DNA from 2 places in the Cupriavidus sp. GW821-FHT02F09 genome. Region 2 is predicted to be linked to the other one. Evidence: predicted binding sites of a transcription regulator. Region 2 holds the regulator's gene; the other holds the start of a gene.
What was found. The regulator LexA, encoded in region 2, represses DNA repair genes until DNA is damaged. The targets are predictions, from matches to a motif close to ACTGTATNNNNATACAGT.
Positions count from the first base shown of each region.

Region 1: a site for LexA is predicted at 2,585-2,602, ahead of AC07XB_RS14520 (CppA family protein). Genes of this name have one in related genera too.

Region 1 covers NZ_JBWKVH010000010.1:188,011-192,417, forward strand. The annotation lists gene ppk1 (polyphosphate kinase 1) at 1-84, shown strand, start outside; gene AC07XB_RS14495 (DUF4156 domain-containing protein) at 100-477, opposite strand; gene AC07XB_RS14500 (porin family protein) at 545-1,099, opposite strand; gene AC07XB_RS14505 (hypothetical protein) at 1,249-1,827, shown strand; gene AC07XB_RS14510 (helix-turn-helix domain-containing protein) at 1,860-2,087, shown strand; gene AC07XB_RS14515 (hypothetical protein) at 2,272-2,526, shown strand; gene AC07XB_RS14520 (CppA family protein) at 2,639-2,968, shown strand; gene AC07XB_RS14525 (LysR substrate-binding domain-containing protein) at 3,138-4,022, shown strand; gene AC07XB_RS14530 (YbfB/YjiJ family MFS transporter) at 4,015-4,407, shown strand, end outside.
Region 2 covers NZ_JBWKVH010000083.1:4,799-9,205, forward strand. The annotation lists gene rpsF (30S ribosomal protein S6) at 1-373, opposite strand, end outside; gene AC07XB_RS38475 (asparaginase) at 475-1,473, opposite strand; gene lexA (transcriptional repressor LexA) at 1,703-2,359, shown strand; gene AC07XB_RS38485 (hypothetical protein) at 2,468-2,638, shown strand; tRNA gene AC07XB_RS38490 (tRNA-His) at 2,743-2,818, shown strand; gene AC07XB_RS38495 (hypothetical protein) at 3,110-3,388, opposite strand; gene AC07XB_RS38500 (class I SAM-dependent methyltransferase) at 3,391-4,059, opposite strand.

The sequences.
Region 1 (4,407 bases), on a different contig from region 2:
ATGGACGCGGACGGCAACTACCGGCGCAAGCGGGGCCGCCAGCCGGTATCCGCGCAGGACATCCTCAAGCAGAAGCTGGCCTGATCCCTGTTCGGCGCGCTAGCGCGCGCCTGGGGACGCGCAGCGATACACGTTGCCCGACAGGGTCACATTGGTTTGCTCCAGGCGATCCTTGCCGCCGGTCTGCCCTGCGCGCTGGGTGAGCAGGTACACCAGATTGCCGCCCATTGCCGCCGCCTTGTTCTTGATGTCGTTGCGTGCACCGGTTTCCAGATCCGCATTGGCCGTGATGGCGCCCCGCACAAAATCGCCCTGGCTGCCGGTCACGTCGCCAAGATAGGTGCATCCCGCGGCAGGCTCGTTGTGGGTGATCCTGACCGCCGATGCGGCCGGGCTGGAAAGCTGCGTTGGCGCACAGCCGGCCAGCGCGCAGCTTGCGGCGGTCCATGCAACGCCTGCGATTGTCCTGATGGTCATAGCCATTGAAGTATTGAAGTATTGAAGTGTTGAAGTATTGGTAGCGCCGCGGGCCCGTGCGCCTGCCTCAGCGGAACAGGTAGTCCACGCCAAGTGATACGGCCTGGCTCTTGACCGAAGCATCGTTGCCCTTCCAACTGAGCTTGCCGTAATTCATGTACTGCATCCGCAAGCGCCAGTTCTGCGTGACCGCATAGGACGCGCCCACCCCCAGGCTGATGAGCCCCTGCGACTTGTTGCCCGATTCGAGATCGCCCGAGCGCCGGCCATGCATATAGTTGACCCCGGCAATGCCCAGCAGCGAAAAACGCTCGGTCAGGGGCAGGTGGCCCACTACGTTGACGGACAAGGCGTTCACGTCGAATTTGTCGTTGGCGTTGCCATTTTTGGCCACGACACGGCCAAGGCTGGCTAGCGAGCCTTCGACCGACACATAGGGCGAAAACTGATAGCCGCCCCGCAAGCCAAGTCCAACGTTGTTGGACGATCCGCCCGCCCAGCCGGGCGTGCTCGTACTGACTTTGTCGCGGGCAATATTGAGGTCGCCGCCGACGTACCAATAGTTGGCGGCAAGTTCCTCGGCTGCGGCATGCGCAGGCACAACCGACAAAAGCACCAACATGGCAGCAGGCGCGATGGGAAAGAGGCGGCCAGGGAAGGCTATAAAACGCATATAATTTAATCTCCGACGAATATAAATTACTGTAAAACGATAACACATTGCTGTTTTACAGTAATTTTTGCCATGCGCAATCCCTTCAGGAGACCGGCATGCCGACCCCCCTTTCCCTTCCCTTGCCCGCTGATGGCGCGCTAACGCGCGTTAGCGTCATCGCGCGCCGCATGCAGTGGCTGACACTGTGCTGCGCCGTCGTGGTGACGGCGGCCCTGTTCGCCTTCTGGTTCTTGCTCCCCGATGCGGAGCTGGACCGGAACCTGCGCGCGTTCCTGGCCGGGCCTGCGCCAGGCGGGCAGTTGCTGGTGTCGATGCCGTACCGGCTGCTCGGGTTGGCCATCACGAGCGTGGCCACGGCTTTGCTGGTCAGTGGACTGATGCAAGCGCACAGGCTATTCGCGGCCCTGGCGGGCGGCGCGGTCCTTACCCTGGAGACGGGCGTGCGCCTGCGCCGCGTGGCGCTGGTGGTGACGGCGTTCAGCTTGGTGGTTCCGCTCACCAAGACACTGCTGGCCATGACCCTGGCCAGCACGGTTGCCAACGGCCCCTACATGGTGGTGATCATCACCTTCGGCGACGTGATGCTGGGCTTGCTGGGCGGCTTGCTGCTGGCCATCGCCTGGGCGATGGTCGAGGCCGCGCGCGTCGCGCTGGAGAATGAGAGCTTTGTTTGAGTTTGCGTTTGCGTTTGAGGCACCCTGACCCTATGACTATCCTCGTCCGGCTTGACGTCCTGCTTGCTGAGCGCAAGATGAAATCGCGCGAGCTCGCCCAGTACATCGGCATCACCGAGCCCAATCTCTCCTTGCTGAAATCCGGCAAGGTCAAGGGCATCCGTTTCGATACGCTGGAGAAAATCTGCGAGGCGCTGAAATGCCAACCGGGCGACCTGCTTGAGTACCGCGCCGATACGCCAGGCGAAGATCAGGCCTGAACTGCAAACAATTGTCTCTCTTCCCACTGCGGCATTTCCGCCAGATCGGCCACCCGCCTGGCCTTACGGCCCGCGCAACCACCGGGCTCCCCCCAATCGAGTGATACCGCATCGAGAGTGATCTTGCGCATACTCGCACTTTCTTGAACTACTCGCCCCCAAGCGGGCGCGAAGCAAGGTGCTTATGCTGATCCTCATCTACTGCAGTTATGCGGTTGCCTGCATCTTCGCGCTCTGGAGAGCGGCGCGCTGGGTGGAAAAGCACCATCCGGCCCTGCGCGACAACCACCCGCCGCGGCATGACGCGCCCCCAGCCGGCAAGCCCCCGGAAGATAACCTGCCTGTGAGCCAGCGCTGCCACCTGGAAATGCCGCCCGCCGGGCCCGCCTGCCTGGCGCAACGCGCCGGCGCCAGCGCTGCCGCCTGCATGGTCCTGTAGCCCCCTGGACGGTGGCCCGTATCTGGTCCTCGGCATTCATCCTTGAAAAAACCAGATTACTGTATATATTCACAGTAACTGTATGGATGAACAGTATCTACGGGAGCCGATCATGGAACACTTGGTCCGGGTACAGAACGAATACGACAGGCAGGTCCTGGCCTGGTTGCGCGAACGCGTAGGCGACGCGGCGGTACAAGCCGCGGCACAGCGGCTGGCGGGAGACCGCAAGCCCTACCTGTCAACGATCTGCCGCAGCCTGAACATCACGCCACCGGCCCGCCGCACCCTGCGCGCCCAGTCGAACCGGGCCAGCCGGGAGGTTGGCGACCGCTACCTTGCGTCGATCCGTGCGCTCCTGGCGCGGCCAGCACCGGCGCAACGGCATTCGCAGCAGCAACCCGCGCAACCCCAACCCTCGCAATACCAGGATCCGCATTAGTCCCGCGCCTTGGGTACACGGAGGGCCGGGGCATTGCTCGCCGGAATATGCTTCCCGCTTCGCCTCACCCCGCTGCCATCATGGCTTTCTTGACTTATCATTCCCTATCTATGATAGTTAATTGAAATTTGTTCTCTTTTTAAGAACCTATTTCAATCAAAGGATTGCCGTGGACCTGGCCGAACTTGAGATTTTCCGAGCCGTTGCGCTTGAAGAAAGCATCACGCGGGCGGCCAAGACCCTGGACCGCGTGCAGTCGAATGTCACCACGCGCGTCAAGCAGCTCGAAGAGGAGCTCGGCGTCGCCCTGTTCCTGCGCGACAGCAAGCGCATGACCCTGACGCCGCAAGGACAGCGCTTCCTGGGCTATACCGAGCGGCTGCTGGCGCTGGCCGAAGAGGCCCGCCAATCCATGCGCAGCGATGCGCCCTCGGGCACGCTGCGCGTGGGCAGCATGGAAAGCTCGGCCGCCAGCCGGCTGCCCCGCCCGCTGGCGCGCTATCACGGCAAATGGCCGGACGTGCGGATCGAGATCCAGACCGGCACCACGCAAGCCTTGATCGACGCACTGCTGGCGCATCGCATCGACTGCGCCGTGGTGGCCCATCCCTCCGAGGGCGCGCCGGACACGCTAGACATGGACGTACTCGGCCCCGGCCTGGAAGGCACGTTCCTGTTCTCTGAAGAACTGCTGCTGGTGCTGCCGCACAGCCATCCGCCAGTGCGCACGCCGCAGGACATCAAGCTGCGCAGCCTGGCCACGTTCTCGCGCGGCTGCACGTACCGCCTGTGTGCCGAGGACTGGCTCGCCAGCGGCGAAGGCCCACGGCTGGCGCTGAACGTGCTGGAACTGGCGTCTTACCACGCGATCCTCGCCTGCGTGACGGCGGGCTCGGCCGTGGCCATCCTGCCGAGGTCGCTGCTGGCGCTGCACCCCGATGCCGCAAGCCTGCAAACCGTGCCCGTGCGAGTCGCGCACACCTTGCTGGTGCGCCGTTCGGGTTTTGCCACGTCGGCATATGCGGCGTTTCTCCAGGAGCTGCAGCATGGCTAGGATCCGGACCGTCACAGCCGCGCCGCAATCCTTCGGCAAGACCATGGCGCCATGGATGCCCTCACTGGCCGCCGCGCTGGTGCTGGCGGTGGGCATGGGCTTCGGGCGCTTTGCATTTACCGGCATGTATCCGCTGATGGTGCGCGACGGCCTGCTGAGCGTCAGTGCCGGCTCGCTGGCCGCATCCGCCAACTATGCAGGCTATCTCGTGGGCGCCCTCGCGGTCAGCCGCATGCCGCAGCGCGTTGCGCCGCGCTTTTGCCGCATCGCGCTCTTCGGCACGGCCCTGTGCCTGCTGGCGCTGGCCGTGCCGGCCGCGCCCTGGTTCTTTATCGGCGTGCGCTTCCTGGCGGGCGTGCTCAGCGCCATCGCGCTGATCTGCGCG
Region 2 (4,407 bases):
AGGCGGCCTGGACTTCGCTGGTCTGTTGCGCGGCCTTGCGAGCTTCTTCGCGCTGCACTTCCTTCATCATCGGGGACGGTGCGGTTTCAGCCTTCTTGGTCTGAACGATGAGGTGGCGCAGCACTGCATCGTTGAACTTGAACGCGTGTTCGAGTTCAGCCAGGGTTTCCTTGCCGCATTCGATGTTCAGGCAAACGTAGTGAGCCTTGGCCAGCTTCTGGATCATGTAGGCCATCTGACGGCGACCCCAGTCTTCCACGCGGTGGATCTGGCCTTCCTGGGACGTGACCAGCGTCTTGTAACGCTCGATCATGGCCGGGACTTGTTCGCTCTGGTCCGGATGGACGATAAATACGATTTCGTAATGACGCATTGACGCTCCTTTTGGATAAGCTGCCCGAGCGCCATGTCCGGTGCAGCAAGGTTGAATAGCCTTAAAGTATAGCGTGCTTTTGCCATCCGGAGCAAGCCGCCTCAGTTTTCGGTGAATAGCGCCTGCAGCGCCGCCGGATCCTTTGCCAGTCCTGGCTCCCCAGCCAGAGCCAGCGCCAGGAGCACACGCGCCTTATAAGGATTGAGGTCGCCGGCCGAAACAAAAACGCCCGACGCCGGCCGGGGAGGCGCTGGAATCGCCACATGCCCCGCCCCTGTGCGCGAACTGCGCACCACTGCCACGCCGGCGCCGGCAGCATCCGTTAGCGCCTCCACCAGCGCCTGGTGAACCGACCCGTTGCCAGCAGCAGCCACGACCAGGCCCGACACGCCCGCCTGCGCCAAGGCATCCACCACGATCCGCCCCGGCTCCGCATAGCTAGCCACGATCTCGACCTGCGGCCATACGCAAGGGACCGGCCAGGCCTTGGCCGGCAAGCGCCCGGGGGTGCGCACAAAGCGCACGAGGTTGTCCTGAACAAAACCAATCGGCCCGGATACCGGCGACACAAACGCATTCACCGCCGATGTGTGCGCCTTCATCACGTCGCGCCCCGCGTGAATCTCCTGATTGATCACCAGCAGCACGCCCTTTGCCGTCGCGCCAGCATCCGCCGCTACGCGCACCGCATCCAGCAGGTTCAACGGGCCATCCGCCGACAACGAGGTCGACGGTCGCATCGCAGCCGTCAGCACAACTGGCACCCCACCCACGCAGGCCAGGTGCAGCAGCATGGCCGTCTCCTCCAGGGTATCGGTGCCGTGCGTAATGACGATGCCCGACACATCGGGCTGCGCAGACCAGAACGCCACGCGCTCCACCAGCCTGGACCAGAGCGCGAACGACATGTCCTTGCTATCTACCTGCGCAACCTGCTCGGCTTCGATCCGCGCCACCGTGCCCAGCGCCGGCACCGCATCGAGCAGCGCCGTCACCGGCACCGTCGCCGCCTGGTACTTCGCGCTGCTGGCTGGGTTGGAAGAAGAACCGGCAATGGTGCCGCCGGTAGCGAGCACGACGACACGAGGCAGGAGAGACATGGCGGAAATGAGCTCGGGAGCCCCAGAAAAGTTGAACAGTGCGCAACGCAAGACGCTTCAGGTGCCGCGGATTGTAACCCTCCGCCCACTCGCCACGGCACGCGCCAAGACCCGCGGGACGCACCTGTCAATGCGCAAACTCCCAAAAATTCCGCTTGCACTTCACTCGATACTGTATAAAATCACAGCATACTGTTTAAACATACAGTGCTTTCAAACACCGGCGACCATGGCGACCCTGACACCGCGACAGCAGCAGATTTTCGACTTGATCCGCAGCAGCCTCCAGCACACGGGCTTTCCGCCCACGCGCGCAGAGATCGCCGCCAAGTTTGGCTTCTCCTCACCCAATGCAGCCGAGGAACATTTACGTGCCCTGGCCCGCAAAGGCGTGATCGAGCTCACCCCCGGCGCCTCCCGCGGCATTCGCCTCAAGGTCTCCCGTAGCGACTCCGAGCTACCCGACCAGTTCTCCCTGCCTATGGCTGGCGTCATGCAGCTAACCCTGCCATTGGTCGGGCGCGTCGCAGCCGGCAGCCCGATCCTTGCCGCCGAACACATCGACCGCCAATACCAGGTCGACGCATCGGTGTTCGACGTGCAGCCCGACTACCTCCTCCGGGTGCGTGGTCTCAGCATGCGCGACGCCGGCATCCTCGATGGCGACCTGCTCGCCGTCAAGCGCGCCAGCGAAGCCGCCAACGGCAAGATCGTCGTCGCCCGCCTGGGCGACGACGTCACCGTCAAACGCCTCAACCGCCGCGGCGACACCATCGAGCTGATCGCCGAGAACCCCGACTTCCCCAGCATCATCGTGCAAGCCGGCCGCGAAGAGTTCTCACTAGAAGGCATCGCTGTCGGCCTCATCCGCCCCGGCGCCTTCTGACGAGTGCGGCTGAGGCGGGCGATCCCCGTACAAGCCGACACCCGATTGTGCCAACGCACCCGCGTAGCGGGTACCGCTAACTGTTGTTGCAAGTCACCAGGTGTAGCCATGCTGCCAGCCAACCGCCTCTCCGCCCGTCGCCCCGTCAAGCCCGTGCCCTTTCGCCAATCAAAAGGCGTGCGCATCTACCAGGGCGCGCAACGACGCACCATGGTTGGCAGCATGGCCGCTATCTGCCGAATGCTCGAGCTGGAGGAATCCTCCAAGCTGGCCGGTTAAACAGGTGGCACTAAAAAAATTTGTGCAGAGTACTAGCCATCCGGCTTTTGGCATTGTATGATCTTGTTCTTCGTCGTTCGGCACCAAGCAGAACGACATCGACGGTGGCTGTAGCTCAGTTGGTAGAGTCCAGGATTGTGATTCCTGTCGTCGTGGGTTCGAGTCCCATCAGCCACCCCAGAATTCTTATTAGTATCAACGGCTTACGCTTTACCTAGTCGTTTCACGATACGAACTTTCCCACGGAAAGCGAAATTTTCCCACGGCGCCCTTGGCGCCGTTTTCGTTTTCTGCACTCGCGCGCGCCAAGATCCCTTCTTCCCCCTCTTGCTGTGGCCCACAGCGGTGGATTATTGCTGCCCACGCGCGAGAGTGGCCTCTGCCCCTCCAGCTGGGCTTTGGTGCCGGACTGCCAGCCTTGGGGTCATCGACGAGGGCTCGCGAGTTCGGGGGGCGCGCCCGACGGCTCAATTAATCGGCAAGAGGAAAGCCGAAGACATCCCGCTCCAGGTCTTGCTCGAATGCCACCGTCCATGCGGCCCCAGCTCCGCCAGGATAGCGCCGAGCCTCGCCGCCGGCTACACGGGCGACGATGACCTCCCGCAAGATACGATTCGGCCCGCCGCTCAACGGAGTGCCTTCCTCCGCAGCCACATCGAAGTCCTCTCGTACAAATCCATGCAGTGCGCAAGCCGACTCGAAACCCTCGCGCTCATCCACTGGCAGTTCGTGGAATAATTTTTGAACCATGGCTATCTCCCAAAGCCTCGCCCGGATCCGGGCATGAGCATTTCGGACATCCCGGGACCGCTCGGCCATGCCATCTGCAAGGCAATCACGCTCCAGGAAATCGAGTCCCGGCCCTGCGTATCCTTACGCTGCCCGCAGTAGCTTTCGGTCAAGCCAACCGCTCGGCCAAGCGCCAGCGTCTCATCGGCAGAAACGTCGAACATCCTTCGACCTCGGGGAATAGGTCCGTGGCGGAGCGACATGATGATCGTGGCGCCCGGCGCTAGCAGCTCCGCGATCGAGTTCATCGCAATGGGTCGTTCGGTGGCATCCAGATGCATCCATACTGCAGTCAGGAGTATCAGCTCAAAATGCTCTCGCCTGGATCGCATCGCCGACAGGTGTGGCAGTGAATCATCCACCCACTCGATCGGCAATGCCGCGTGAATGCGTTGCCCCTCTCGACGCAATTCGCCCGTGGGTTCCACGGCCACAACCCGATGTCCCAAGCGGGCGAGCGCGGCCGCATCGCGGCCTGACCCTGCTCCGATATCCAGAATATTGCTGAGCTCACGTGGAAATAGGTGCAGTACGTCTCGGTGGATATCGTCGAACTGGAGGCTCTCGTACTGCTGCACCAATGCGGCCGCGTTCTCGCCATATCCGGCAGTACTTGCTGCTGCTTTTCTCATTCATGTCCCCTTCTCACTCCCAATGGGGGCGCTTCTGTGCTCATGTTCGGCAAGAGAGGCAGCGTGCCCCCCACCGACGGCGGATAGCAAGCAGGCGTGTAGTTTGGCATATTTCAATTACTCGTTGCTTGACCCCGACGAGACTTCCCGTAGACCGCCCTGCTATCCCGCCGGCGGTCTTTTTTTTTGACGGATGCCCCAGGCGGCTCCGATTCACATCCTGAATTGCCAGCCCCCTAGAGGCGCGACGCCGGAATGGCGATGGTTCGCATCGCTTGCGACGCCTGTGGCACAGTATCGCGCTATGCGCCCTCCGTGCGACGGGGTGCTTTCCTTACGTCTACTTGG